Regions from separate parts of the Rhodococcus sp. RS1C4 genome, predicted to be linked through region 2. Evidence: riboswitches for the same ligand, from Rfam matches in the RefSeq annotation. Region 2 holds a riboswitch; each other region holds the start of a gene.
The links. Region 2 has a riboswitch for thiamine pyrophosphate ahead of thiO (glycine oxidase ThiO). Riboswitches for the same ligand answer to the same signal wherever they lie in the genome.

Region 1: it holds a riboswitch for thiamine pyrophosphate, as region 2 does, so the genes downstream of both, CH289_RS16555 (TenA family protein) here and thiO (glycine oxidase ThiO) in region 2, are expected to answer to the same signal.
Region 3: it holds a riboswitch for thiamine pyrophosphate, as region 2 does, so the genes downstream of both, CH289_RS07545 (3-oxoacyl-ACP reductase) here and thiO (glycine oxidase ThiO) in region 2, are expected to answer to the same signal.

The regions. Positions count from the first base shown of each region.
Region 1 covers NZ_NOXZ01000032.1:630-10,277, forward strand. The annotation lists gene CH289_RS28335 (hypothetical protein) at 48-197, shown strand; gene CH289_RS16515 (GNAT family N-acetyltransferase) at 166-471, opposite strand; gene CH289_RS16520 (hypothetical protein) at 605-1,375, shown strand; gene CH289_RS16525 (hypothetical protein) at 1,610-1,930, shown strand; gene CH289_RS16530 (helix-turn-helix domain-containing protein) at 1,897-2,295, opposite strand; gene CH289_RS16535 (FMN-dependent NADH-azoreductase) at 2,370-3,014, shown strand; gene CH289_RS16540 (ABC transporter ATP-binding protein) at 2,991-3,734, opposite strand; gene CH289_RS16545 (ABC transporter permease) at 3,731-4,597, opposite strand; gene CH289_RS16550 (ABC transporter substrate-binding protein) at 4,594-5,595, opposite strand; gene CH289_RS16555 (TenA family protein) at 5,592-6,320, opposite strand; TPP riboswitch at 6,314-6,413, opposite strand; partial or broken gene CH289_RS16560 (sugar porter family MFS transporter) at 6,446-7,888, opposite strand; gene CH289_RS16565 (hypothetical protein) at 7,962-8,609, opposite strand; gene CH289_RS16570 (carboxylesterase/lipase family protein) at 8,706-9,648, shown strand, end outside.
Region 2 covers NZ_NOXZ01000028.1:68,795-78,442, reverse strand. The annotation lists gene CH289_RS13795 (ABC transporter ATP-binding protein) at 1-820, opposite strand, end outside; gene thiG (thiazole synthase) at 945-1,697, opposite strand; gene thiS (sulfur carrier protein ThiS) at 1,690-1,887, opposite strand; gene thiO (glycine oxidase ThiO) at 1,884-2,984, opposite strand; TPP riboswitch at 2,984-3,096, opposite strand; gene thiE (thiamine phosphate synthase) at 3,126-3,806, shown strand; gene CH289_RS13770 (NUDIX hydrolase) at 3,803-4,642, opposite strand; gene CH289_RS13765 (hypothetical protein) at 4,733-6,031, shown strand; gene CH289_RS13760 (transporter substrate-binding domain-containing protein) at 6,028-7,026, shown strand; gene CH289_RS13755 (serine/threonine-protein kinase) at 7,028-9,406, shown strand; gene CH289_RS13750 (acetate kinase) at 9,395-9,648, opposite strand, start outside.
Region 3 covers NZ_NOXZ01000017.1:182,554-192,201, forward strand. The annotation lists gene CH289_RS07535 (TetR/AcrR family transcriptional regulator) at 1-452, shown strand, start outside; gene CH289_RS07540 (LLM class flavin-dependent oxidoreductase) at 440-1,711, opposite strand; gene CH289_RS07545 (3-oxoacyl-ACP reductase) at 1,711-2,466, opposite strand; TPP riboswitch at 2,530-2,625, opposite strand; gene CH289_RS07550 (alpha-amylase family glycosyl hydrolase) at 2,722-4,005, opposite strand; gene CH289_RS07555 (alpha-hydroxy-acid oxidizing protein) at 4,002-5,162, opposite strand; gene CH289_RS07560 (type 1 glutamine amidotransferase) at 5,149-5,907, opposite strand; gene CH289_RS07565 (DEAD/DEAH box helicase) at 5,995-7,929, shown strand; gene CH289_RS07570 (PPOX class F420-dependent oxidoreductase) at 7,969-8,415, shown strand; gene CH289_RS07575 (BTAD domain-containing putative transcriptional regulator) at 8,461-9,648, shown strand, end outside.

The DNA of each region.
Region 1 (9,648 bases), on a different contig from region 2:
GGCCTGTCCTGATCATGCTGGGCTGCAAAGCTATTCGAGGAGTTCCCATGTATCTGTACGAGAACGTAATCCGTGAACACGAACTGCGCGTTGCGAAGTCGTTGGAACGGTACCGGAAGAAGAAGGGTGAGGACGGCGAGCATACGGACAACTACCCGTTGTTCGCTACCGCTCGCCGGGCGATCCGGGAGAAGTGAGCAGGTCGCCGAAGTTGTCTGCGTTCGTTTCGATGAATTCGCGGACGAACCAGCAGGACGGCTGAACGAACAGTTCGTGCGAGCGGGTGTCGTTCAACGCGTATTCCGTCAGTACCGCGGCGTACCCTCTGCCGCGGTACTGGGGGAGTGTCACGGTGTGGAAGAAATTGCGGGTGTCTCCGACGTCGAAGTACTCGGATACCGCGGCAACTTCGGTGTCCGAGTACAACACGAATCTGCTTCTTTCGGCGTCGTGCTCGGCCCGTACGTTCATGCGTCGATTGTGCACGGTATCCACGTGAGGCGCCGGACCACTAGGCTGAGGTCAGATTCCCGAGTCGTGCGCGTGCTACCCGTCGTAGGCACCTCTCTTCATCTGCACGGGTAGGCAGAACAGAGGTAGCACCGTGGAAGACGTTTCGGAGCAGGGCATACGCGCATTCATCGAAGCGGTGGTGATGCACGGGGGTCGCGCTGAGCGGCTCACCACGTCGCGTCGCAATCCGGTCCAGGTGTGGGCAGTCGACGGTTCCAGCTGCGTGGTCCGAGTCAGGTCCAAGGTGGAGGGTGACTGGAAGGCGCGTCGGCAGGACGAGTCGCTGGCCACCGATGACACCGGCTCGACGTACTGGGTGTTCGTGGATCTGGGCAAGTCGGATCCGTCTTTTTTTATGGTGTCGTCAGAGGAAATGGCCGCGGACATCAGGGGCGAGGTCGATCTGTGGGTGCAGGATTCTCCGTTGCGCTCTCGTACCGGACACCACGCAATCGCTGTCGGCCGGGTGCAACACGGTCACGACAGGTGGAGTCTTCTGGGGTTGAACGTCGACGCTGACCCGACGCTGGCAGAAGCAGCGCACTCCGCGGCGTCTCATCGCGTCGGCAAGAAGACCCGGCGAACGGATGCAAAGCGTTCCGCGTCGGTCGAAGAGGTTATCGACCTGCGCGTTCGTGTCGTTGCCGACTTCGACGGCTACCGGCTCAGTGCGCGGTACGACCCCGACAGTTCGCGCCTCGAGATCGTGCGTGGACCGATGGAGGGCCGTAGATTCGAAGATCCCACCGAGGCCGCCAGTGCCGTCGCGACACATATCAGCGGCGATGCGCAGGTCTGCGACGGTTGGAAATTCTGGGAGCTCGACACCCCTGAACGCGCGCCGCTCGGGTCGCTTCTGTAGGTCACAAGTGGACCGACCGTTCTGTTGTGAACGGTCATAGCAATCCCAGAAACAGCGGATCGATCAGGTTCTACTCCCTATCGTGGGTGAAGTTCCTGTTTGTTATCGAGACGTTCGACACCCCTCGCACGGCAAGGTCCCCGGCGGATCCGCTGCCCAGCTACGTCGGCGTCTCGGTCCGTTGAGTTCGATGGCGACGACGAGTGGCGTTGTCGACCAGGGAGGCAAAGTTCCGTGGAGCATTCGTTTCGATCCCCATCGCTGCACGCATCGCGTTTCGTCATCCTTGTTGCGCAATTCGTGGACCGACGGATCTCGGCCGACCACTTTTCCGCTCAGTTCCGGGCCCTGGAAAGCAGCGACTCCGGATACCTCGAGCGTGACATCTCCATGATCGTTCGCAAACTGTCCGTCGACGTCGGCGCCTACCGTGGAGATGTCAACTTGCTGGGCGTCGACTTCATCGACAGCGAACAGCTGTGGCGTGCATCAGGAGAGGCCTTCCGGGACCTGCTGACCCTTCAGTCCGAGTTGCTCGGCCGCGAAGCCGGCTGATTCTTCTTGAACGTCTCCCGAAGTCGGACAAGATCTTCGAGGCGGAACCTGCGGTGAGTGCCGCGCATCTCGATCGCGAGGTCGCCCGCGTCGGCCAGTTTTCGGACGTAAGTGTCGGATACACCGAGGATCTCGGCTGCCTGCGACGTCGTCAGTAGCTCGCTCACCGGGCCCACCGTCACCGACGTACCCCCGGCGAGAAGTCGGAGCAGTTCCACGACAGCTCGTCGGCCCGACTCGTCGATGTCGAGTTCCACTCCATCGAGCGAAACAGTGGGTACACGATCACCCGACTCCGCAATGCGGGCGGAAACCAACTGTGCATCAGGGTGCGACAACGCCGATGCAATGTACCGATGATCCATACCTCGAGCCTATCTGCAGGCTCTACTCCCATGCTGGGCATATTCTCTAGTTACCGCTACTAGAAGGAGTGTCCGTGCCGCAGTTGTTGCATCTAGATTCTTCCGCTGATCCTGTTGCGTCCGTGAGTCGAGCGGTGACCGCACATTTTTCGGACACCTGGCATTCGCTCGGTGCCGATCATTCTGTGATCTATCGGGATCTGCATCGCAATCCGCCGCCTCATCTGCCGACGTCCGCGTTGCACTGGGCGCCGCATCTGAGAACTTCGGACGAGATTGCGCCGCCGGAGGCGGAGGCGTTGCAGAAGGAACTGATCGACGAGTTGGTGTCCGCGGATGTGCTTCTCGTCGGTGCGCCGATGTACAACTGGTCCGTTCCGTCGACTCTCAAAGCGTGGATCGATTACATCCACGTTCCGGGCATCACCGTGCCGTTCGACGCGCCGACTCGGCCTCTCGAAGGCAAGCCGGTTGTCGTGGTGTCGTCGCGAGGCAACCAGTACGGCCCGGGAACGCCGGACTTCGGTGCCGATCACACGGTGCCGCAGTTGCAGCAGGTGCTCGGTGTGGCGTTGGGGATGGAGGTCTTCGTCGTGACCGTGGACCTGACGCTCGCCTCCCGGGTTCCGGCGATGGCGGCGTTGACTCCGCAGGCGGAAGCGAGCCTCGCGGACGCACGATCCGCAGTGGCAGCTCTAGCGTCCCGACTGGGTTCGTGACCGACGTGCGCTGACGAGTACGTCGATCAGTTCCGACTCGACGGCAGCGAATTCGGGTGTCGTGACGACCATCGGCTCACGTGGCCTCGGCAGGGGAACGGCGACTTGGCGTCGGACATGGGCCGGTTTGTCGGACAGAACCACCACGCGATCCGAGAGGTACACGGCCTCTCGGATGTCGTGCGTGATCATCAGTACCGTCCAGCGGTAGCGAAGCCAGACGTCCTGCAACCATTCCTGCATGTCTGTTCGGGTCAGCGAGTCCAACGCGCCGAACGGTTCGTCGAGCAGGAGTAGGTCGTGGCCTTGAACGACGGTCCGGAGGAGTGCGGCGCGTTGGCGCATTCCCCCAGACATCTCCGAGGGCCGAGCGTTCTCGTACCCAGCGAGTCCGAAGACGTCGAACAGGTCCCGAGCCCGGGTACGCGCCTCTTTCTTCGGAACGCCCTGCACCTCGAGGCCGAGGGTCGTGTTGTCCAGCACCGACCGCCAGGGGAACAGCAGGTCTTTCTGCGGCATGTAGGCACTGCGGGGTGCTTCGACGACACCCCCGTCCGGCGAGTCGAGGCCGGCCACCATGTTGAAGATGGTGCTCTTGCCGGATCCGCTCGGGCCGATCACCGACACGAATTCACCGGGTTCGACGTCGAAGTCGATGCCGTCCAGGATCGTGCGGTTGCCGTAGGACTTCGTCAGGCCTGCCACGTGCACTCTGCTCATCGCGGCTGTTCCTCTCGTCCCCGTTCGTCGCGAGCCCAGGGTATGAACAGTCTCTCGACGACGTACGTCAGCAAGAAGAGCAGGACGCTGATGACGGCGGTGACGAGGACGGCAGCGAGCACCAGATCGGTACGAAACGAGTTTTTCTGCTGGCTCATGTAGATGCCGAGGCCCGCGCTCGCGCCGGCATATTCCGCGAAGATCGCACCGACGACGGCGTAGGTGATGCCGATTCGGAGCGAGGTGAAGAACCGCGGCATCGCCGACGGTAGACGCACGTATCTGAACTGCTGCCAGCGGCCGGCTCCCATGCTCGACAGGAGCGCTCGGGCGTCGCGATCGGCCGAGGCGAAGCCCTCGATCAGGCCGATTGCCATGGGAAAGAAGGTCGCCAACGCAATGACGAGGATTTTCGGAAGCAAGCCGAACCCGAACCAGATGATCAGCAGGGGCGCGATCGCGATGATCGGCAGTGTCTGCGACACCACGAACAACGGAACGACTGCTCGACGCAGCCAGGGCGAGAAGTCGACGGCGACAGCGAGAATCCAGGCGACGACGCAGGATACGGTGAAGCCGATGACCGTGACCTGCAGTGTCGCTGCAGCATTGGCCGCGATCGCGTCTCGATGCGCCCATCCCTGACTCAGGATTCGCGTGGGTGAGGGAAGTACCTGAGGCCGAATTCCACTGACGGTGACGTAGATCTGCCACACCGCGACGAGGACGACGACGATGGTTGCCGACGGCAGGGCCCAGCGAACGAGAGCCCGCCCGTCCGCTCCGGCAGTCGGCCATCGCCTGACACCGCGTGCGGCCGGAGACGCCTCGGAAGACGCGTCGCCGATCGCCGAGGTAGTCATTCGGCGACGTACTCGTCGGTGAAGTACGTGGACCAGTCGGGCTCGGACGAGAGCGGCGCGCCGTTCTCGTCCACCAGAACCCCGTTGTCGTACAAGAACTTCGAGTACTCGGTCCACTTGTCGAGGTTCTGCGTACCGACCGTGCCGTCGTCGGTGCGCATGTACTTGTCCGCCAACATTCGTTGGCTCTCGAAGACCAACGATTCGTCCGTGAAGGTTCCCGGGTTGGCGTCGATGACGTCCTGGGCGGCGCGATCGGGGTCGTCGGCCGCAAGCTGGTACCCGCGTTGCAGTGCCTGGACGAATTTCCCGGCTTCATCGGAGTTGTCGGCCAGCCAGTTCTCGTTGCCGCTGATGGTGATGGCGTACGCGTCGGGGAACGCGTAGTCGGTGTTCTCGAAGTACTTCATCGGGGTCCCGCTGTGCTCGGCTTCGATGCCTTCCCATGCGAGATAGGAGACGGTGAAGTCCGCGGTACCGGAGTACACGGCTTCGTACGCCGACGTCCCCAGCACCACGGTCTCGTACTCGCCTCTACCACCGTCGTTCTGGATAACCTGTCGTAGGCCTGCCTGCTCACCGGTGTCGCCGAAGCCGGCGTACACCTTGCCGTCCAATGCCTTGGGGCTCGGAATGTCGTCGCGGTCTGCGCGGACACCGATTGCCGTCGCCCAGTGTTGCAGGGGGGCGAGCACCGAAACGATCTGCGCACCGGCGGCTTTCGCGAAGACGGTGGAGCTCTGCGTGCTGATCCCGAACTCCGCGTTACCGGAATCGACGAGGGTGTCCGACGAAGTGTTGTTGTACGGCAACACCTCTACGTCCAGCCCGGCGTCCGCGAAGTAGCCCTCCTGGAGGGCGACGTACAAGCCGGTGTGATTGGTGTTGGGTGTCCAGTCGAGCGCGAATCTGATGGTGTCCGAATCGTTCGTTTGCGCGCACGAGGTCAAGCCCGCCACGGAGATCGCGGCGCACGCAAGGGCGAGGAGACGTTTCATCGTGCCACCGGCCACGGCGTCGGGTGAAGTGCGGTGTCCCAGAACATCAGTTCGTACCGGGTGGCGACGCGAAACGCCTGCGTCATGGCGTGGCGCTGCACGTCCGTCGCCGCAGCAGCCGCGTCGTCGACGAGGGCGCGGGCGCCGTCGACGAGCGTGCGGAACTCGTCGGAATCGTACGTGGACACCCACCGTGCATAGGGGTGTTCGGGGTCGCGCTGCAGGACTTCCCGTGCCGCGAGCGACAAGCGAACTGCCACGTCGGCATAGATCCAGTAGCACGGAAGTACGGCCGCGGCCGCGACTACGTAGGGCTCGGTCGCGGCGGTGGCGACGAGGTACGAGACGTAGCCGAGGCACGCCGGTGAATGTTCGATCTCGGCACCGGGGCTCGGTAGCGCGTCGCTGGACAGCAGCGACGCATGAAGTGACGCTTCGGCGACGGCACCTGCCGCAGACGATGCCCAGAACGCCGCGGTCTGCGTGTCCGGCGCTCTCGACGCCAGGATGGACAGGGCTTTGGCGTATCCGGCCAGGTAGAGCTCGTCCTGGGCGATGTACGTGCGGAACGCGTCCAGCGGAAGCGTGCCGTCACCGAGGAGCTCGAGGAACTCGAGATCGTCGATCGCGGCGCGCAGATCCGCCGTCGCGTCCCACAGGTGATCCGTGTAGCGACCGGAATCGCCGGGTTTTTCCGAGTGCACCGAGTGCACAGGCGTTGTCATCGCCTTGACATCCCTTCGTCAGCATTACCTGCATCAGGTTCGACGGGTGTGATCTCAGCATCCGCATGTACGGACGCACCCCGTGTCAGAACATCGCCGACCCTAGCACTCTCGTCGGCGATCCGTTACTGCATGTCCTCGAGCTCCTTGCCGTTGGTCTCGGGAATCTTCGATTTGACGAAGAAGAACGAGACTGCCGCCATGACGGCGAAGAATCCGTAGATCGCCCACAGGCCGATCGCTTGGGTGAGCGGCGGGAAGGCAAGTGTGACAGCGAAATTGGCCAGCCAGTTCGCGGCGGTTCCGATTCCGAGGGCGACGGCGCGCATACGGTTGGGGAACATCTCGCCGAGAAGAACCCACATGATGGGTCCCCACGTCGCCGCGAAGAAGATCACGAACAGGTTCGCTCCGACCAACGCGACGGCACCCCACGGGCTCGGGAGGGACACGTCGTCGCCACTGCCGATCTGTTGGGAGAACGAGATCGCTGCCATCAGCAGACCGACGAACATGCCGACGGAACCACCCAGGAGCAGTTTGCGTCGGCCGATTCGGTCGACGAACAGAATGGCCACGAAGGTCATCGTGACGTTGATGATCGAGGTGATGACCGACGTCGTGAACGACTGGTCCTCGGTGAAGCCGACGGACTTCCACAGCGTCGTCGAGTAGTAGAAGATCGCGTTGATGCCGACGAACTGTTGCAGGACGGCCATGACGATGCCGACCCACACGATCGGCTGGAGCCCGAACTTAGGGCCGCGGATGTCGGCGAACGAGGCCTTCTCCTCCTTGCGGAGAGTGAGGCGGATTTCGTGGACTCGCTCGTCGGGATGCAGTTCACCGGTGATGTTGGCGAGGATGTCGGCAGCTTCCTGGTCGAGGTGCTTGCCGACGAGGTAGCGAGGTGACTCGGGGATGGTGACTGCGAGCAGGCCGTAGATCAGGGCCGGTACGACGCCGACGAGGAACATCCAGCGCCAGGCTTCCTGACCGAGCCAGAGGTCGTTGGACGCACCGTCCGCGGCGCCCTGCAGCAGGGCGTCGGAGAGAAGGGCGGCGAAAATCCCGAGGGTGATGGCGAGTTGCTGCAGTGACGCCAGACTTCCGCGCCATTTCGCGGGAGCGATCTCGGCGATGTAGGCGGGCGCGATGACGGAGGCGATACCGATACCGAGGCCGCCGAGGATGCGCCACAGGATCAGGTCGGGGACGCTGAAGGCGAGGCCCGATCCCAGCGAGGAGATGGTGAACAGGGCCGAGCCCAGCACCATCACTTTCTTGCGGCCCCATCGATCGGCGAGCGAGCCCGCGAACCAGGCGCCGACGGCGCACCCGATCAGCGCGATGGCGACGACGAAGCCGGTGGTGAACGAGCCAAGTGAGAAACGGCCTTCGATGGCGTCGACGGCCCCGTTGATCACGGAGCTGTCGAAACCGAACAGGAAGCCGCCGACCGCGGCGGCGACGCTGACGCCTATGACTTTGGCGTTGCGTCGAGTCGGCGTGGTGGACATCGGGAAAACTCCTTCCCGGTCGGAGAGCTCAGTGCTCTCGGCCGCGACAGATGATCGTGCGGCGGTCTCGCCGTACGGCTGTCAGCTTATGCCCGGTCGTTCGCACTGCGAAACACACCGGTCACTTCAACTCGAACGCCGTGTCGGACACGGTGAAACCATGCCCTACCTGGTCGGTGCAGGAGACCCCGGCGAGCTCGTCGACCCTGCACGTGATGCCGTTCGACGTACCCGACCCGGGTATCGAGAGCGTTTCACTGTAGGGGAGCGGAGTGGCGATGGCGTCGAACCGATGGAACCGAGGGTCACCGGAGCTCAGGAATCGCGCCGCGGTGCCGGCCGTCAGCTCGATCGTGTTGGGAGCCACTCGAGAATCCGGAGCGCCGCTGCCCTCGACCCGGGGAGCAGTGGGCGGGAACTCGCCGTGACAGCCGGCGACCGACGCATCGGTGATGAACACGGCGCATTCGAATTTCCCGGTAGGGGAGGTGAAGTAGTAGAAACCGCTGAGCCCCTCGTAACGAGCGGGGTCGGCGACTGCGGGCGTGGTGGTCGAGTTCGTCGTCGGCAGAGTGGTCGACCGCAGAGTGGTCGTCTGCGCGGGAGTTGTCGTGGCCGGGGGTGTGGTCGTCCGGATCACCGACGGCGGATCGGTGTCCACCGTCGCGAGCGGCGCCGTTGCGTTCCCCGACGACTGCGTGCTGCACCCGGACAGGAGGACGGCGGCAAGCCCGCACGCTGCACCAGCGTAGATCCGAACCCGCGTCATACGGCTCAGCATAAAGAACGTCGCGGACATGAACGACGATCCGCGCCGACGGGGAGTTGGTACGTTGGCGAACGCCGGTAGATCGTAGGAGGGGCCATGAGCGAGACGACATGCCAGGTGCGCACGCCCGACGGTGATGTGATCGGCCATCAGGACGGGTCGGTCCACGCGTGGAAGGGCATTCCCTACGCGGCGCCGACGGACGGTGAACATCGATTTCGATCCCCTCGCCCCGTCGAACCGTGGACACAGCCGCGGGACTGCAGGCACTTCGGGTCCGTCGCTCCGCAGGGCCTGGACAACCCGGTACCCATCGATCCCGACATCCCCATGTCGGAGGACTGCCTGTCGCTCAACGTGTGGGCGCCGGAGCCGGACGGAACCCCGCGACCGGTCATGGTGTGGATTCACGGCGGCGCCTACTCGCTCGGGTCCTCGTCTCAGGCGGTGTACGACGGTCGGCGTCTCGCGGAAGTCGGCGACCTGGTGATCGTGACGATCAATTATCGGATCGGCGCGTTCGGATTCCTCGACCTGTCCTCGTTCTCCACCGACGACACGGTGTTCGAATCGAATCTTGGTTTGCGGGACATGATCGCGGCGCTCGAGTGGGTGCGCCGATCGATCGACGCGTTCGGCGGTGACCCGTCGAACGTGACGCTGTTCGGTGAATCGTCGGGTGGCGCGTCGGTGACGACGCTGATGACGTCGCCGAAGGCCGCGGGGTTGTTCCACCGCGCGATAGTGCAGAGCGCACCCGCGACGTCGGTGTACGGTCCCGACCGCGCTGCGCAGGTGGCGGGACGATTCCTCGAACTCGTCGACGTCACGCCGGATCGAATCCACGAGCTGAAGACCATCGAGTTCATGCGGCTCGTGGAGGCGGGCGACACGCTCTGTTACGAGATCCCGACGAAGGTGCCCGGCACACTCGGGCTCGCGCCGGTCGTCGACGGCGACATCGTGCCTCGGTATCCGGTCGCGGCGTTCCAGAAAGGGTTCGCCCACCGAATTCCGTTGATCATCGGAACCAACAACG
Region 2 (9,648 bases):
GCCGAGCAGCGATATCACCGATCACCTCGGTCGTCGAATCCGTAACCACGATCGCCGGCTGCAACTGATCCACCCCCGCAGGCTCACGCACCGTCAACCCCGCCGACGTCAACGCACTCCGCAACGCATCCAACTGAGGACTACGCACCTTCACCGACGCCTCCGACGCATGATCGATGAAATCCTGCACCGACGTATCCGACACCAACCGACCCCGACCGATCACCACCAGATGCTCCGCCGTCTGCGCCATCTCCGACAACAGATGACTCGACACCAACACCGTCCGACCCTCCGCCGCCAAACGCTGCATGAACTTACGAATCCACACAATGCCCTCAGGATCGAGACCATTCACCGGCTCATCGAACAACAACACCTTCGGATCCCCCAACAACGCCCCCGCCAGACCCAACCGCTGCGACATACCGAGCGAGAAACCACCCGCATTCTTCTTCGCAACCTCACTCAGCCCCACCAACCGAAGCACCTCGTCCACACGAGACCTCGGAATACCGTTCGACGCAGCCATCCACTCCAAATGCGCACGCGCAGAACGATTCGGATGCACCCACTTCGCATCCAACAACGCACCCACACTCCGCAACGGCTGCTTCAACTCGCCATACGGCTTACCCTCGATCAACGCCTGACCACTCGTCGGACGATCCAGACCCAAAATCATCCGCATCGTCGTCGACTTCCCCGCACCATTCGGCCCGAGAAAACCCGTCACAATCCCCGGCTTCACGGAAAAAGACAGATCATCGACCGCCTTCACCGCACCGTACTGCTTCGTCAACCCCGTCACTTGAATCATGGGGTCCACTGTGCCCGATCGACGGGTGCTCGCACATCGCCCGCGAGTCGCGATTCGACTCATCCTTTCGGATGACACCCGTACCTAGGTGAGTGGTTGTGTAGGCCCTGGCCTACACAACCACTCACATAGGAGAACTGGCCTGGGCCCAGAAACGTTTGGGAATGCGGCCCGCGCGGCGGGCCTCGAATCCGGCGCTCACCGCGTGCCGCATCGCCGACGCCATCAGTGCGGGGTCTTTGGCGCGGGTCACGGCGGTGGCGAGAAGAACTGCGTCGCACCCGAGTTCCATCGCCACGGCTGCGTCGCTGGCGGTGCCGATGCCTGCGTCGAGGATGACAGGAACGCCTGCCGCGTCGACGATCATCTCGATGTTGTGTGGGTTGGAGATGCCGAGTCCGGTGCCGATCGGCGCACCGAGTGGCATGACGGCGACGCAGCCGATGTCTTCGAGTCTGCGTGCCAGGACGGGGTCGTCGGTGGTGTACGGGAGTACGTTGAACCCGTCGTCGACGAGTTGCTCTGCGGCCTTGACCAGTTCGATGGCATCGGGCAGCAGTGTTCGCTCGTCGGCGATGACTTCGAGCTTCACCCAGTCGGTTTCGAGTGCTTCGCGTCCGAGCTGTGCAGTGAGAACGGCTTCGGAGGCGCCGCGACAGCCGGCGGTGTTGGGCAGGGGTGCGATGTCGAGCTTGCGCAGTAGATCGAGGACACCGGTGCCGCCTGCGGCGTCGACGCGTCGCATGGCCACGGTGGTCAGCTCGGTGCCCGACGCCACCAGCGCCTCTTCCAGGACGGTCAGGTTCGCTGCTCCTCCGGTGCCCATGATGAGTCGGGATTCGAAGGTTCTGTCCGCGATAGTCAGCACGTCAGCCACCCTGCACCGCGGTGAGGATTTCGATGGTCCAGCCGGGTTCGACGGTGGTGGCGTCCCATCGGCTCTTCGGCAGGACTGTTCCGTCGACGGCGACGGCGATGCCCGTGTCCGGCATGGACAGATCGGCGAGGAGTCGACGCATCGTCAGCCCCTCGGAGAGTGCGTGTTCTTCGCCGTTGACGGTGATCATCGGTGCCTTCCTGTCTCGAATCGGGCTGGATCTGCAGCCTTGGCTTCGGGGAGTGTGTCGCCGGTGAGTAGTGCGGCGACAGCGTCTGTGGTGATGGGTGTCAGCAGGATTCCGTTGCGTCCGTGTCCGGCGGCGACGATGACGCGTTCGGAGACGCGGCCGATGAGTGGTAGGCCGTCGGGGCTCATGGGGCGCAATCCGGCGGCGGCTTCGTGTAGTTCGTATTCGCCGATGCTGGGCATCAGTCGTTCGGCGTCGGCGATGAGGTCGCGGACTCCGGCGACGGTGACCTGGGTGTCGTGGCCGGATTCGTACTGGGTGGCGCCGACGACGAGGCCGTCGCCGCGTGGCACGAGGTAGATGGGGCGGCCGTGGACGCTGCCTCGGATGGTTCGGCTGGGCGGAGCCGTCGCGCTGGGTCGTCGTCGGAGTCGGAGTATTTCGCCTTTGACTGGTCGGACGGGGATGTCCGGGAGAAGGGCGGAGACCTGCGCTCCGGCGGCGACGACGATTCGGTCGGCAGTCAGGGCGTCGAGGTCGGTCACCTGTTCGGCGACGAAGTCGACGCCGGCTGCGGACGCTGTCAGTGCGTCGACGAGGGCGCGGTTGTCGACGGCCTGTTCCGTCGGCGCGAGAAGTCCGAGGCGGATGTTCTGCGCGAGCGAAGGTTCGAGTTCGCGGATCTGCGCCCGGTTCAGGATGTCCAGCTGGTGCCCGTGTTCGCCGACGAATTCTGCGATGGTCCGCAGGTCCTGGGCGTCGGCGGCGTCGAGTGCGACGGTCAACGAGCCCGATGCGGTGAACACGTCGACTCCGAGCTCGCGTGCGAACTCGGGCCAGCGGTCCAGCGAGCGCGCCCCCAGCTTCAGTAGTTCGTGTTCGCCCGGCCATCCCTCGGACAGCGGTGCGAGCATTCCGCCGGCCACCCAGGACGCGCCCGACCCGATGTTCGGGTCGTACAGCTGGACCGACCATCCGTCGCGCTGCGCCCTGGCTGCGACGGCGAGGCCGATGACGCCGCCTCCGACGACGGCAAGCGTTCCGAGCCCCGACTTTTCGAACTGCGGCCCGTCGAACTGCGACTTTTCGAACTTCACCGAGAACCACCCTCACTCCCTGCGCCGGCATGATCCGGTTCAGGTATTGACGGTAAGGACGGGCGTGTCCACTCTCAGCCCCGCGTACCCCAGGACTCCCGTGTATCTGTCTTTCCGACGAGAAGACTACCGTCTGGAGACGTGCATCCCACTCAGAGCTCCCGTGAACGCTTGAACTCTGCCCGCCTGTACCTGTGCACCGACGCCAGGCGCGAGCTCGGCGATCTAGCCCAGTTCGCCGAGGCGGCACTGTCCGGCGGCGTCGACATCATTCAGCTTCGCGACAAGAACTCCGCAGGTGAGCGTGAGTTCGGTCCGCTGGAGGCCAAGGACGAACTGGCTGCGCTGGCCGTTCTGTCCGCGGCCACCAGGCGTCACGGCGCGCTGCTGGCCGTCAACGACCGCGCGGACCTGGCGTTGGCGTCGAACGCCGATGTGTTGCATCTGGGCCAGGGCGATCTGCCGGTGCATTACGCGCGGCAGATCCTCGGACCGGATGTGGTGATCGGACGTTCGACGCAGAACCGTAGCCAGGCGAGTCTGGCGGCGATCGAGGACGGTGTGGACTACTTCGCGACCGGGCCGGTGTGGGCGACGCCGACGAAGCCGAATCGCAAGGCCGCGGGCCTCGAACTGGTGCGCAGCACGGCCGACTCGGCTCCGACACGGCCGTGGTTCGCCATCGGCGGTGTCGACGCCGACAACGTCGACGAGGTCCTTGCGGCCGGCGCGGACCGTGTTGTGGTCGTGCGTGCCATCACGCAGGCCCGCGACCCTCAGGCCGCAGCTCAGGCGCTGGCGGAGAAGCTGAAAGGCAACTAGCTCAGCCAGGCGAGGACGGTCGATGGTGGGAGCACCTGCACCGCCGTCGGCAACCGTTCCTTCAGGCCGCGGTCCGCGGTGACGAGCGCGGTCAGCGCGCTGCCGTCGTGTGCGCGCCGAGCGAGTTCGTCGTCGCCGCTGCCCGACGCATGGATGACGGGGACTCGGGCGTCGTCGAATCGGGCTGCGCGGGCGTCGCCTTCGAGGACGGCTTCGATGGTGGTGAGCCACCCGTAGGTGCCGCCGGGCAGTTCGACGGTGCGCGGCAGGACGTCGGCGAGGGAGGTCAGCAGCTCGCCGGTTGCGCCGCTGCGGTCCTTCCACCAGCCGTTGGGGCGGGAGCCGAGCACGTTGGCGGTGTCGAGCAGTACGCGGAGAGGTTCGGTCCGCAAGGTGGGCCAGCTCGCCGCGAAGCCGGGGTGCAGAGGCAGGGCGTCGACCATGCTTTCGGGAACCCAACGCAGTTCGGTGCTTTCACCGTTCGGGGTGGTGGGAAGCTGAGTGTCGGCGTCGGCGACGACGGTGGTGTACGTCCAACCGCTCGGGGCCGTCGCGGTGAGCTTTTCTCCTCGGACGTTGAGCCGGGCCGCGCCGATTCCTGCTTCTTCGTCGGCTTCACGGACGGCGGCCGTCACTGCGCTCTCGTGCGAGTCCTTCGCGCCGCCCGGAAGCGCCCAGGTTCCGCCCTGGTGACTCCAGAGGGCGCGGTGTTGCAGCAGTACCGTCGGCTCACCGTCTGCGGACGGTGCACGCAGGAGCAGACCTGCGGCTCCGTACCTTCCCCAGTGTCGCGTGCCGTTCTCCCCGACTACCCACCCGTCACCGTCGCCGCGCATACCTCCACACCTTAGGGGACTGCACCTTCGGAGTGTTCGCCGTCCACGTACGCACCGCGGGCGGAAACTTATATGCTCGAACCTGTGAACGTGGTCGGCACTACACCCACTGCTGCCGTACCTCCCACGACGGCCGCCACGGCCTCGGAGAGCGACTCGCGGCGTGAGTTGCGGCGCCTGGCACGGTCGACGCCTGCGCGCATGATCGCCCTGGGCGGTCTGCTGATCGTGTTGCTGGTCGCGACGGGGTTCGTGACGAGCGAGGCTGTGTCCGATCGCGAGTCCACGCTCGATTCGTTGTTGGTGCGCACCGAGCCTCTGGCCAATTCCGCGCAGAATCTGTACGGCGCCCTGTCGGTCGCGGATGCCGCGGCGTCGACGGCGTTCATCTCCGGTGGCCTGGAACCTCAGGCGGTGCGTGATCGGTACGCGCAGGCCATCGGCGACGCGGGCACCGAGCTGATCCGGGCGTCCGGCGGGCTCGGCGAGTCCGACACCGAGGCCAGGGACGCTCTCACGGAGATCGGTGCGGCACTGCCGGTGTACACGGGCCTCGTCGAGACCGCCCGTTCCAACAATCGGAGTGGCAATCCCGTCGGATCGTCGTACCTCGGTGAGGCGTCCACGCTGATGCAGACCTCGCTGCTTCCCCGCGCCGAGGGCCTGTACACGGCGCAGGCATCGCGGGTGTCGACGGATCAGGAAAGGTTCGTCCACCCACCGGTGTTCGCTATCGCGACCATCGTCGTCGTCCTCGGACTGCTGGTGTTGGCTCAGCTGTACTTGTCGCGGCGCACGCACCGGACCCTGAACTGGGGGTTTCTGACGGCGTCGGGTCTGGTCACGGTGCTCCTCGGGTGGATGCTGGTGGCCGGGCTCATCTCCGCGACCGCGACCGACCGTGCGCTGGACCGCGGTGTCACCCCGCTGCAGAAGCTCACCACGGGGTTCATCCTCGCTCAGCAGGCCAGGTCCGACGAGACTCTCAACCTCGTGCGCCGCGGCAGCACCCGCGAGTACGACGCCGAATTCAACGACAACACGCAGAAACTGGCCGATCTGTTCGACGGTGATGCGGCGATGACGGAGTCGTTGGCCAAGTGGAAGACCGCGCATCAGCGGATCGACGACGCGTTGGCCGTCGGCGATTTCAACACCGCCGTCACCATCGCGACGGGAAGCGGCGTCGCAGATTCGGCGGTTCAGTTCAAGGCTCTCGACGACATGCTGATCGCCGGCATCGAACAGGGCCGCAACGAGCTTCGGGGCAACGTCGAGCGAGCCAAGACCTCCCTCGTCGCGTTGAGCTCCGGAGCCATCGTCCTCACGATCGCCGCTGCGGCGGGCGTCGCAGGCGGTCTCGTTCCAAGGTTGCGTGAGTACCTGTGAACCGAATTCTTCTCGTCGTCGCCGCGATCCTCGTGGGTCTGCTCACCACCAGTTGCGTTGCACCGGAGGCGTTGCCGCCCGAGCCGGACATCAGTTACACCGAACCACCCATGCCCGACGGTGCGGGCCCGGCAACGGGTGCACCGGAAGTCGACTCCCCCGACCCGCAGTGCGCGCGCCCGACGGCCAGTCTTCGTCCCCTGCAGTTCGGACCGGGACAGGCCGGTCTTGCCCCGGAGAACACGCCACCGTCTCCGACCGTCGACCAGATCCGAGAGCGCGGTCGACTGATCGTCGGGCTGGACACCGGCAGCAACCTTTTCAGCTTCCGTGATCCGATGACCGGCAAGCTCGTCGGGTTCGACGTCGACATCGCGCGCGAGATCTCACGCGACCTCTTCGGTGACCCGGATCGAGTGGACTTCCGCATCCTGACCTCCGCGGAACGTATCGAGGCCTTGCAGAACTCGACGGTCGACGTGGTGGTCAAGACCATGACCATCACCTGTGCGCGCAAGGAGGAAGTGTCGTTCTCCACGGTGTACTTCCAGGCGCAGCACCGGGTGCTCGCGGTCAAGAACTCCGGCATCAACGGTGTTGCGGACCTGGCGAATCGACGCGTCTGCGCGGTCGACGGCACGACGTCGCTGCGGCGGCTGCAGCGCATCGTCCCGACTGCGCAGATCACCACGGCCGCGATGTGGTCCGACTGCCTCGTCGTCCTCCAACAACGTCAGGTCGACGCAATCAGCACCGACGACACGATCCTCGCCGGTCTCGCCGCGCAGGATCCGTACCTGGAACTCGTCGGCGACAGCCTGAGCCCCGAGCCGTACGGTGTCGGAATCAAGAAGGAGAGTGAGGATCTGGTGCGGTTCGTCAACGGCACCCTGGAGCGAATCCGCGGTGACGGAACCTGGAACCGCCTGTACTCCCGCTGGCTGTCGGTCCTGGGCAGCTCGCCCGGCCCGCCGTTCCCCCAGTACGTGGACTGACATGAGCGCCCGAGACCCCGAGACTCCGACCGGTCGATCCACCGCGCCCTCACAGCGCACCGAAGCCGTGTCCCGTACCGAGGCCGTGTCCCGTACCGAGGCCGTGTCCCGTACCGAAGCCGTCGCCAGAACCGAAGCGTCCGAGCGCACCCAGGCCGCCGACAGGACTCAGGCTTCTCCTGTGTCGCAGGTTCGTTCGTCGCGTACGTCCGGGAGGACGAGGCCGACTCGGTCGAATCGAACGGATCCTCGCCGACGCCTCGGCGCGGGCCTGGTGGACATTCCTCGTGTCGATCCTGTCGATCCTGCGACGGCGGTGATGTCGGATCCCACTGTTCCGCAACGCAAACGGTTCTGCTGGAAATGCAACTCACCGGTCGGCCGGAGTGCAGACGGTGAGCCGGACAAGCCGTCGGGCATCTGTCCTCATTGCGGCTCGACGTACGATTTCACGCCGCTGCTCGAGCCGGGCGATCTCGTCGTCGGGCAGTACGAGGTGCAGGGGTGCATCGCGCACGGCGGTCTCGGTTGGATCTACCTGGCCATCGACCGCAACGTCAGCGATCGCTGGGTGGTGTTGAAGGGTCTGCTGCACTTCGGTGACGACGAGGCCCACGCGGTCGCCGTCGCCGAGCGTCAGTTCCTCGCGGAGGTGGCGCACCCGAGCGTCGTGAAGATCTACAACTTCGTCGAGCAGCCACGTACCGACGGCACCCGCATCGGGTTCATCGTCATGGAGTACGTGGGTGGGCGTTCGTTGCGGGACATTCTGTCCTCTCGCAAGGACGCCGAGTCGGGTGCGCGGGTTCGGATGCCGGTGGAGCAGGCCATCGCCTACGTGCTGGAGGTTCTTCCCGCGTTGTCCTACCTGCACTCCATCGGGTTGGTGTACAACGATCTCAAGCCCGAGAACATCATGGTCACCGACGATCAGATCAAGCTCATCGATCTCGGCGCGGTCGCGGGTATCGAGGATTTCGGATACCTCTACGGCACTGCCGGATATCAAGCCCCGGAGATCGTCGAGACCGGCCCGACGGTGGCGTCGGACATCTACACCGTCGGGCGCACGTTGGCGGTTCTCACTCTGGACATGCCGCAGACGAAGGGAAAGTACGACCCGGGCATTCCGTCGCCGGAGGATCACGAACTGCTCCGCCGTTACCCCTCGTTCCATCGATTGCTGCTGCGCGCCACCAATCCCGATCCGGCACAGCGGTTCTCCACCGCCGACGTGCTGGCCAGCCAGGCCACCGGTGTACTCCGCGAGATTCTGTCGCTGCAGACCGGAACGGAACGTCCCGGCCTGTCGACGGCGTTCAGTCCGCCGCGCACCACGTTCGGCACCGAAGAATCCGTCGGGCGCACGGACACGTACGTCGACGGCAAGGTGCGCGGCGACAGAATCAGTGCTCGCGACGTCGTCTCCGCGCTTCCTGTTCCCTTGGTCGATCCACTCGATCCGAGCGCACCTCTACTGGCGGCGGCGGTGCACAGCGAACCGCAGCAGACGCTCGATTCCCTTGCGCACGCCCGCCGCAACGGTATCGAGAGGTTCGCCGACGGATCGCCGGGCGGACTCGAGATCACCCTCGCGGAGGTGAAGGCGCACATCGACCTCGGAGATACCGGGACCGCGCAATCGGTGCTGAACCAGGTGATCACCGACGGCCCCGATCCGTGGCGGGTCGAGTGGTACTCCGGCCTTCTGGACCTGTTGCGCAACGAGTTCTCCGACGCATCGACGCATTTCGAGAACGTTCTCGATGCGATGCCGGGTGAGCTGGCCCCCAAGATCGCCTTGGCCGCGAGCGCCGAGCTGATCATGGAGGGCACCTCCGTCCAGGAGCCGGAAGAGCGCGAGAAGTGGCGGGCCTGCGCCGAGTCGTACTATCTCTCGGTGTGGCGCACCAATCGCGCCGTCGTCAGCTCCGCCTTCGGCCTTGCGCGCCAGATGATGTATCGCAGCGACCCCACCGCGGCCGTCGGAGTGCTGGATCAGGTTCCCATCAGCTCGCGGCACTACGCCGTCGCTCGTATGACGAGTGTGCTGACGCTGTTGATGGATCGGCCGTCCCCCGACCTCGAGGAGGACGACTTCCGCGAGGCCGCGAGACGTGTCGCCATGCTCCCCCGGCGCGAACCTCGAGCGTTGCAGATGCGCACGTTGGTTCTGGCGATGGCAATGGACTGGGTTCGGTCCGGTCATGCTGTCGAGACCGAACGTGAGCCGATTCTCGGTGCCCCGTTCACCGAGACGGGCCTGCGCTCGGGCACCGAGACCGGGTTACGCGCCCTTGCCCGTAACGCGACCGACCGCGCGCACCGCTACACGCTCGTCGACCTCGCCAACGCCATCAGGCCACAGTCACTCTTCTGACCCGTTCTGCTCCGACACGACCTGTTCGGTGGCGCGGGCGATGGCGAGTTCTTCGTCGGTCGGGACGACGAGGACGGTCACCGCCGAGTCGTCGGTCGAGATCACACGAGCATCCTTGCTGCGTACGGCATTTCGCTCGGAGTCGACGACGATACCGAACCCTTCCAGCGACGCCAGGGCGTCGGCGCGTACCGCGGAGGCGTTCTCGCCGACGCCGGCGGTGAACGTGATGGCGTCGAGTC
Region 3 (9,648 bases), on a different contig from region 2:
TCGACAGCAAGGACGCACTACTGCTCGCCCTCGCCGAACGGCTCGGCGAGGAAGCCGACGCGATAGTCGCCGCGCAGGATCCGGTCGCACGAACCGCGCGAACCATGCGTCCCCACCTCGAGGTGTTCTGGCGGATCTTCGGCGAGAATCGAACAGTCATCGACGCGCTCCGCGACGCAGCCCTCGTCAACGACGAACTCTCCTCCCGTGTCGAAGAATTCACCATCCTGCAGTTCGAGCCGTGGGTCGACAGACTGCGCGGATTCGAGAGCGACGGCGTCGAGCTGCCGGCGTCACCCGCGGTGACGGCGCAGCTCGTAGCCGGCGCCGCCGAGTCGTTCGCACGCCGATGGACGGGCGAACCGTCGCACGGACTCGATGCGCTCGTCGACTTCGTCGATCGCGCAGTCTTCGGTCCACTCGTGAACACACGCCCCGATCAGGCGAGGTGACCACGCAGCGTGTCGGAGGTGTAGTCCCTACGGAAGAGCCCCCGCGACTGCAGGACAGGTACCACATGGTCGACGAAGTCGTCCAAACCGTCCGGATACAGCGGGGGCATCAGGTTGAAGCCGTCCGCTGCACCGCCGTCGATCCAGGCCTCGATCTCGTCGGCGATGGACTCGGGAGTGCCGATCATCGTCGCGTGGCCGCCGCCTGCGGCGAGCGTGCCGAGCAGCTCACCGACGGTCGGGGAGTCCTTCGCGATGATCCGAAGGATGGTCTCGTACCGTCCGTGGGGCCCGGTGAATTCCTCGATGGGAGGCAGTGAAGGGACAGGAGCATCGAGTTCCCACGCACTGCAGTCTTGTTCGACGAACGTGCTCAGTTGTTTCAACGACTGCTCCACCGGCAACAAGGCGTCGAGCTCGTCCTTCTTCGCTCTCGCCTCGGCTGTGGTCGATCCGACGTAGGTCACGAGGCCGGGCATGATGCCGACGGACGCCGGTTCCCGTCCAGCGCTGCGGACCCGCGCCTTCACATCTGCGTAATACGCTGCGCCGGAGTCGATATCGTAGGCAACTGCATAGATCGCCTCGGCGTAGCGGGCGGCCAGATCCCGGCCCTGCCCCGACGCGCCCGCCTGGAACAGCACCGGCCGGCCTTGCGGCGAACGAGGGACCGTCAGTGGACCGTCGACCCGGAAATGTTTGCCCGAGTGGTCGATCCGGTTCACCTTGTCCGGATCGGCGTACACGCCGTCACGGTCGAGCACGAGCGCGTCGGCGTCCCACGTGTCCCACAGAGCGAGGGCGACGTCGACGAACTCCTCGGCACGCGCGTATCGCTCACCGCGAGGCGGGATCTCGTCGAAGCCGTGATTGCGTGCCTCGGCGTCGAACATCGAGGTGACGACGTTCCATCCGGCACGTCCGCCGCTGATGTGGTCGAGGGAGGCGAGCAGGCGCGCGGCGTGGAACGGCGTGTAGAACGTGGTGGACACCGTGGTCACCAGACCGATGTGCGTCGTCGCCCGCGCCATCGCCGTCATCGCGGTGATCGGTTCCAGAAACCATGTTCCCGCTCCTGCCGGGTCACGCACCGAGTGGCCGTCGGCGAAGAACACCGCATCGAGCTTGCCGCGCTCCGCCGTTTGTGCGAGCTTCTCGTAGTACCCGATGTCGCCCAGATCCTCGACGCGCGAACGCGGATGTCGCCAGGCGGCGCTGTGGTGACCGCAGTTGTACAGGAAGGCGTTCAGATGCATCATCAGTCCTTGACCAATCCACCGTCCACGACGAGATTCTGGCCGGTCACCGAACGGGACCACGGCGATGCGAAGAACAGCAACGCATCGGCGAACTCCTCGGGCGTCACCACACGCTTCAGTGGAGTGGAGGCGGCGATGAAATCGAAGACCTCCTCCGGCGTCGCGGCGCTCGCGTCGGTGGTGCGCAACAGGCCGCCGGACACCATGTTGACGGTGATGCCGTCGCCGCCGAGGTCGGCCGCAAGCGTCCTGGTCAGGGACAGAAGCGCGGCCTTCGATGCCGTGTAGTCGTGATACGGCACCACCGGGTTCTGAAACAGGTTGGTGCCGACGTTGACGATCCGGCCCGATCCGGCGGCCCGCATACCCGGCACCGCGCGCTGAGTCGTGTTGAGTGCGCCGCGCACTGCGCCTTGGAACTGGGCGTCGAACTGGTCCCAGGAGATGGTGTCCGCCTTGCTGCGCGCGTCACCGTCGAACGAGAAATCGGCGAGAGCATTGTTGACGACGGTGGTCACCGACGTGCCGAAATGCTGCTCGGCTGCGGTGAACAGGGCGTCGACCTGGGCGGGATCGGTGACGTCGGCAGCGACGGCCACACCACCGATCTCCGACGCCAGTGCCTCCGCAGCCTCGCGGCTACGTCGATAGTTGACGACGACGCGTGCTCCCTGCGCAGCGAACGCGCGGGCCACTGCGGTTCCCAGGCCCCGTCCGGCTCCGGTGACGACGACGGTCTGACGATCGAAGTTCATGCGTGTGCCTCTCGCTCGGCGGACACCACGAACGTGAGGATGCACGGACACCCAGATAAAACTTTCGATCCGCGCTGACATCCCTACGCTGGTGTTGACCAGATCAGGTTCGACGGGTGTGTTCTCAGCCGCGTCGGTGCGGCACCCCGTGTCGACTGCACACTGTAGTCCCTTCGCGGGGCGCTACCGTCTATCACTCCGTCTACGGCGATCTATCGAAATTTGTAGAGAGTGATAGATCGCCCTACGGTCGGGCTAGCCGATGACCGCCCATCCGTGTGCCGGCACCGTCGTCCGTCCCCGGTCCACGGAGGCAACACCTGCCAGGACTTCACCGGAGATGCGGTAGTCGACGGTGTCGTCGCCGAGATTGAGCGCGACGTGCAGTGCGTTGTCGCCACTGTGGACCCGATAGAGCATCGCGGTGTTGGCCAGCTCGACGGTCTCGGTTTTCGCAGTGTGCAGCCACGGAGCGCGTCGACGTAGTCCGATCAGTTCCTGGTGCAGGTGGAACGTCGACCATCCCGCCGAATCGAGTTGCTCACGGGTCATGGGGAACTCGGGCCGGACGTCGTCGTCGCCGCCGACGCGCTCCTCCTTGACGCCGCGGAATCCCTGCTCGTCGCCGTAATAGATCATCGGTGTTCCACCAGTGGTGAACAGCGTGACGAGCGCGTGGGGGAGATGCCGTTCGTCGGAGATGGTGCTGGCGATGCGATTGACATCGTGGTTGCCCACGAACGTGGCGGGCACGAAGGTGTCGAGCCACTCGTTGTGGCGACCGAGGGCGTGCGAGAGCTCGAAGAAGTTCTGCTCCGCGATTGCACTCCACGTCGCCTTCCACAGCTCGTACTGGGTCACCGAGTCCAGCGAGCTCCGCTGCACGATCTGTGCGTAGTCACCGTGGATGACCTCGCCGAGGAAATACGCGTCGGGGAACCGTTCGCGGACCCGCGGTAGTACGGTCGCCCAGAACTCCGGCGGCACAGCATATGCCGCATCCAGACGCCATCCGTCGGCGCCGCGGCCGAGCCAGTGTTGCATGACGTCGACGACGTAGTCCTGCACTGCCGCGCTGCTGTGGTCGAGCGCGACGAGTTCGTCGTGACCTTCGAAGTTGCGGTGACGCCCGGAGGCGTCGAGATGAAACCAGGATGCCGCGTCGGAGTCCCCGGCAAGAGCGCTCTGGAACCGTGGAAAGCTCTGCCCCACATGATTGAAGACACCGTCGAGCATGACCCTGATTCCACGGCCGTGCGCTCGGTCGATCAGAGTGTCGAAGTCCTCGTCGGTACCGAGCCGCTCATCGACGCGCAGGTGGTCGACGGTCTCGTACCCGTGGCCTTCCGAGGCGAAGATGGGACCGAGTGCGACACCGGACGCCCCGAGTTCCAGTGCGTAGTCGAGCCATTCGACCACCTTGAGCAACCGATGCTCCTCGGCCAAGGAGGTTCCGTCCCACTCTCGCACCGGCGCACCGGCGAATCCGAGAGGATAGACATGCCACCAGATTGCGTGCTCGACCCAGGACGGACTCATGCGCGCACCACGGATTCGCGGCCGAGTTCGCCGGCACCGGTGTGCCCGGACAAGCTGGTGACCAGATCGAATTCGGCGAGGATGCAGCGTAGTACGTGCTCCACGCCCTCCTGCCCGCCGAGCGCAAGGCCGTACAGGAACGGCCGGCCGAGCAGTACCGCGTCCGCTCCGAGCGCAAGCGCCTTGGCCATGTCCGCACCCGTGCGCACACCGGAGTCGAACAAGACCGTCACCTGGTCACCGACGGCGTCGACGATCGCAGGCAGCGCGTCCAACGATGCTCGTGCGCCGTCGATCTGGCGCCCACCGTGATTGGACACCACGATGCCGTCGACTCCGTGCTCGACGGCCGACCTCGCATCTCCGACGGTGCAGATCCCCTTGAGGACGATCGGACCGTCCCAGTGATCCCGCAGGAACTTCAGCTGACCCCAGTTCAGCCCCGGATTGGGGAACATCTTGGCCCAGTGCATCGCCGCAGCAATGGGATTGGTCTCCACGGGCTGCTCGAGACCGGCCTTGAACGCCGGATCGGTGAGATAGTTCTCGATGCCGAGGTTGGCGAGAAAGGGGAGATAACCGCGGTCGAGGTCCGCCGGACGCCATCCCAGCAGGGTCGTGTCCAGGGTGAGCACGAGCGTCGTGAAGCCGGTGGTCTTGGCCCGATCCAGAAAGCTCAGAAGCACCGATGCATCGGTGGGCCAGTACAACTGGTACCACCGCGGTGCGTCGCCACCGGCTTCCGCCACTTGCTCGAACGAGTGCGACGCCTGCGTCGAGTGGATGTACGGAATGCCGAGCGCCGCTGCGGCTCGTGCGGTGGCGAGCTCACCGTCCGGATGGGCGAGGGTCTGAATTCCCACCGGAGCGATCAACACAGGCGCGGGTAGCTCCGTACCGAGCACCGTGACCGAGTGATCCCGCTCGGCCGCACTACGCAACATACGCGGTGCAATGCGCCACCGGTCGAACGCTTCTCGATTGGCCCGGGCCGTCGAACCACTACCGGCGCTGGCGACGATGTACCCCAGCGCCTCGGGCGTCAGCCTCGCCGCGGCCTGATCCTCGAGTTTCGCGAGGTTGGTGGTGATCTTCGGCTTCTGATCGGTGAACATGCCCTGGGCATAGATGCCGATCTGATGGTCACTGAAGTTCATGCTCCCCACCGTAGTGGGCGGCGGGAAGTGGACGGCACGAAATCCACCCGTCGAGCAGCGCAGCGCAGCGTGCACGCAGGTCGGCTTCGTTATCCACCAGGTCTTTCCTGATGGCATCGACCATGTCCTGGTCCTGCTCGATACCGTCGCGCACCCACGCGTCGGCCCAGGAGTCGAAGACGTCGACGTCGATCTCGGGGTGGAACTGCAGTCCCAGGTGCCTGCCGTGCACGAAAGCCTGCTGGCCGGCACTGTTGCTCGCGATCACCGTCGCGGTGTCCGGCGCGACGAAGGTGTCGTCGTGATACTCCATCCACGGTCCGGGCCCGATCAGATCCGGGCGCGTCGAGCGGGTCTCGGTCAGGCCGTGTTCGGGGAACTGCGACCGCGTGACGGTTCCGCCCAGGATTCGCGCCAGCAACTGCCCACCGAAACAGACACCCAGAATCGGTACGTCCTTCTCGATGGCACGCTCGAGATAGTCGATCTCCGGGCCGATCCACGACGACTCTCCGTACGCGGCGTCCGGCGATCCCATGACGACCACCATCCCGGCGTCGTCCAGCGACGGCGGGGTATCGGCGTGCCCGTAGTCGAAGGAATGCACGTCGAGTCGGTATCCGCGACTCTCCAACTCGGGCGCGAGCGTACCGATGTTGCGTCGGCCCAGAGCCGGGTCACGATCGTGGACCAGAACGACTGCGCGCTTGTCGGTCGCGGAATCCTGTCGAGAATCGAACGTCATGAGGGACGAGGTTAGGACACGGTGCCGAACGGGACGTCCTCTGTACCGATACTGCCGTGTCGGTCGTGTGCTCTACGGTTGTTCTCCGTGCCACCACGTCGACGCAAACCCGCTTCAACCACTGCCCGCACGGTCGGCGCGGGCAAGAGCGCTGCCGCACGTAAGTTCAAGGCGTCGTCGGGAACCACCACCGCGAAGAAACGCACCACCACACGCAGGAAGCCGGTCCGTAAGACGGCGTCGCCGGATCTCCCGCTTCCCGATCCAGGCGAGCGCGTCTGGGTACTCGACGTCCCGTTCGAGGATCGCGCATTGGCATCGGCGTCGGGCGCCCGCTGGTATCCGGGCCCACGCGTGTTCGCGTACTACGGAACCGATCTGCCCGACGGGTTGGCCTCGTTCGAGTCCATGCCGTACAGCCTCCAGCGGTGGGTGGAGGACGACGCGAACGAAGAGTGGAGACCGGAGGTCGTCCACGAACGGTCGTTGACGCCTCGCGAGACGCAACTCGAGTCGGTGCGCCGGCAGCTGGGCGCGATGAACGCTGGGTTCCCGTACTTCGCGCAGATGGACTCGACGGGTCTCGGTAAGACTCTCGCCGTCTGCGAGGCCGTCCGGCATGCAGGCTCCACTCCGGACATCGGCACGGTTCTGGTCGTCGCACCCAAGGGCGCGCTTCCGGGCTGGCGACGGACCATCGCCGATACCGAGGCGGATCTCGATCCCGCGGATCGCAAGCGTTGGCTGCTGGTGACGTATCAGTCCACCAAGAAGTTGTTGACGGTTCCCGAGGACACGGACCTGGGCAAGCGCAAGAAGACTCAGAACAAACGCACGATCTCATTGGGCGAGTTGCGTTTCGACATCGACGTCGTCATCGCCGACGAGTCGCATGCGTTGATGAACATCGAGTCGCAGCAGTCGCAGATTCTGTGGCGGTATCAGGAGGCCGCGCGTGCGGTCGTGTGGATGTCGGCGACACCGGGGTATCAGCCGATGCACTTCGCGTACATGGCTCGCGCGATCGAGCAGAGCCGGGCGGCCGGTCCCATCGTCGGCGACGAGGAGGTCCTCGGGTACGGCGTGACCACCAAGTGGGCAGAATTCCTGATCGAGCAGGGCTTCGCACTGAAGGAGGGCAAGGCGACCACCGGGCTGAAGACGTGGAGGTGGGAACCGGAGGACGCCGCGCAGCGTACGCGCGACATCGACACCATTCACCGGTGGCTCTCCGGAGGTGCTGTGCCGTGGTCGATCTCGCGGCCCTCGCCCCCGACGCCGCGTGAGCCGCTCGGCCAGGAACTCACTGCCGCGCAGAAACGCCTGTACAACTCGGCGTGGGTGGATTACCGCAAGGAGCTCGGCCTACCACTGTGGAAGTCCGTCGGCGGCAAGCGTGTGCTGCAGAAGAACCCGAGCACGAGAGCTGCGGCACTGCGGTTCCGTCAGAAATGCTCCTACCTGCGGATCCCGTCGACGGCCGATCAGGTTCGCGCGTGGATTCGCGACGGCAACCAGGTGTTCGTCTCCATGTTCTACCGCGAGTCGGTCGCCGGCCTCGCGGAGGCGCTCCGCGACGAAGGCCAGGAGGTCGCCGTCGTCGACGGCAGCATGAGCAGTCAGGACCAGGAGCACGAGATCCGACGCTTCCAGACCGGCGCTGCCCGGGTGATCATCTCGACCACGACGAGTGCGATCAACCTGCACTCGAACGAGCTGTTGCTTCCGGAGCGGACGGTGTCGACGTCGGCGCCGCGTGTGACCTTGATTCACGATCCACGATGGACACCGATCGAGATTCGTCAGATCGAAGGCCGAGCCAACCGCATCGACAAGGACCACGAGCACACGACGTCGACGTGCTATTACGGATACGCCGAGGGCACCGTCGAGGAGGAAATGGTGCTCACCGGGATCGAGCGCATCGCGGACCTGGGCTCCATCGTCGGTCAGGCCGACCTCATCGACCCGGAAGCATTCCTGGCGGCGCGGGCGGAGGCGGGATCGGCGTCGGGCGAATAACGTGGGGTAGTCGACCGAGCCACTACGCGAGGGGGAGTCATGAGTCCAGACAGTTCCGATCCGCACCGCTTCGATCCGCACGATCTGTTGGCCGAGGCACGTCTCGGCGTCCTGGCGACCATCAAGTCCGACGGTAGGCCGCAGCTGTCGCCGGTGACGCCGTACTACGACCGCGACGCCGGAATCGTCTACGTGTCGATGACCGACGGTCGCGCGAAGACCAAGAACATCCGGCGCGATGCTCGGGTGTCCATCGAGGTCACCAGCGCCGACGGCAGGTCGTGGGCCACGGTGGACGGGACCGGGACGCTGGTCGGGCCGGGAGCGGACGCGTCGAGCCCAGAAGTCGACGCACTGGTCGACTACTACCGAGCCGCCGCCGGAGAGCACCCCGATTGGGACGAGTACCGGTCCGTCATGGTGTCCGACCGCCGCGTGCTGCTGAAGCTTGCCGTCGAGCACGTCTACGGCCAGCGAATCGGCTGACGAACCAGCTGCCCGTCGGGAACCGGCTGCGTTGACTTCCGCGACATGAGTCTTGTGCCCACCCACACGCTGACAATCGGCGTGCTGGGTCCGATGCGTGCGCGCCTCGACGATCGCGACATCGACCTCGCCGGCCCCGGCCGACGCGCAGTACTGGCGCGACTCGTCCTCGCCAGGGGTTCGATGGTGTCGACGGATCTGTTGATCGAGGATCTGTGGTCGGGTGAACCTCCCCCCAAAGCGCTGGCAGCCCTGCAGGTTCACGTGTCCAATCTTCGCAGGACCCTCGAGCCCGACCGCAGGCCTCGCACGCCGGCGACGGTTCTGGTCAGCTCCGCGCCGGGATACAGGCTGGTCCTTCCGACCGAGCAGGTCGACGTCTGGCATTTCGAATCCCTGGTCGTCGGCGGCATACGCGAGAGCGACCCGACATCTCGGCTCGGAAGGTTCGATCGTGCGCTCGCGTCGTGGTCGGGTAGCCCGTATCAGGGTCTCGCAGACACGCACTGGGCTGCAGTGGAGATCGCACGTCTCGACGAACTACGAAGCACGGCAGTCGAAGAACGGGCGCATACGCTGCTGAATCTCGGTGCTGCACCCACGGTCGTCATCGCCGATCTCGGGAGGCACGTCGCCGACAGTCCAGGACGTGAGCGCCCCGTCCACATCCTCGCTCTGGCGCAGTACCGCGCAGGGCGACAGGCCGACGCCCTCGATACCCTGAGCCGGGCGAGGAGATACCTGTCCGACGAACTGGGCATCGACCCCGGCCCCGAGTTGCGCACACTGGAACGCGCCATCCTTGCCCAGGATCCCGCGCTCGATGCACCGCACGTGGTCGACGCCGCTACCGCCCGTGTGTCGTTCCCTGCGCCCGCGCCCAAGGCCCCGGTGGTGAACTGCAGACCGGAGGAAACGCAGGTCGTCCTCGATGCTGCCCGTGGTGTCGAACACGGCTCGTTCGACATCGTCTGGCTGGGAGGCGAGCCGGGCCAGGGCAAGTCGACACTTGCCGACACCGTCGCGCACCACTTGGCTGCCCGCGGATGGACAGCGGCGTGGGGGTCGTGCCCGGAGGTCGACGGGACACCGCCGGGCTGGCCGTGGTCCGAAGTTCTAGCGTCCCTTCGGTCGCAGGCGCCAGTCCCCGGAGAGCTGCGGCAGATACTCGATCCCGCTTCGGCGTCCGATGATGTCGCCGTCGAGACATTCTGGCTGGCACGGGCTCTCATC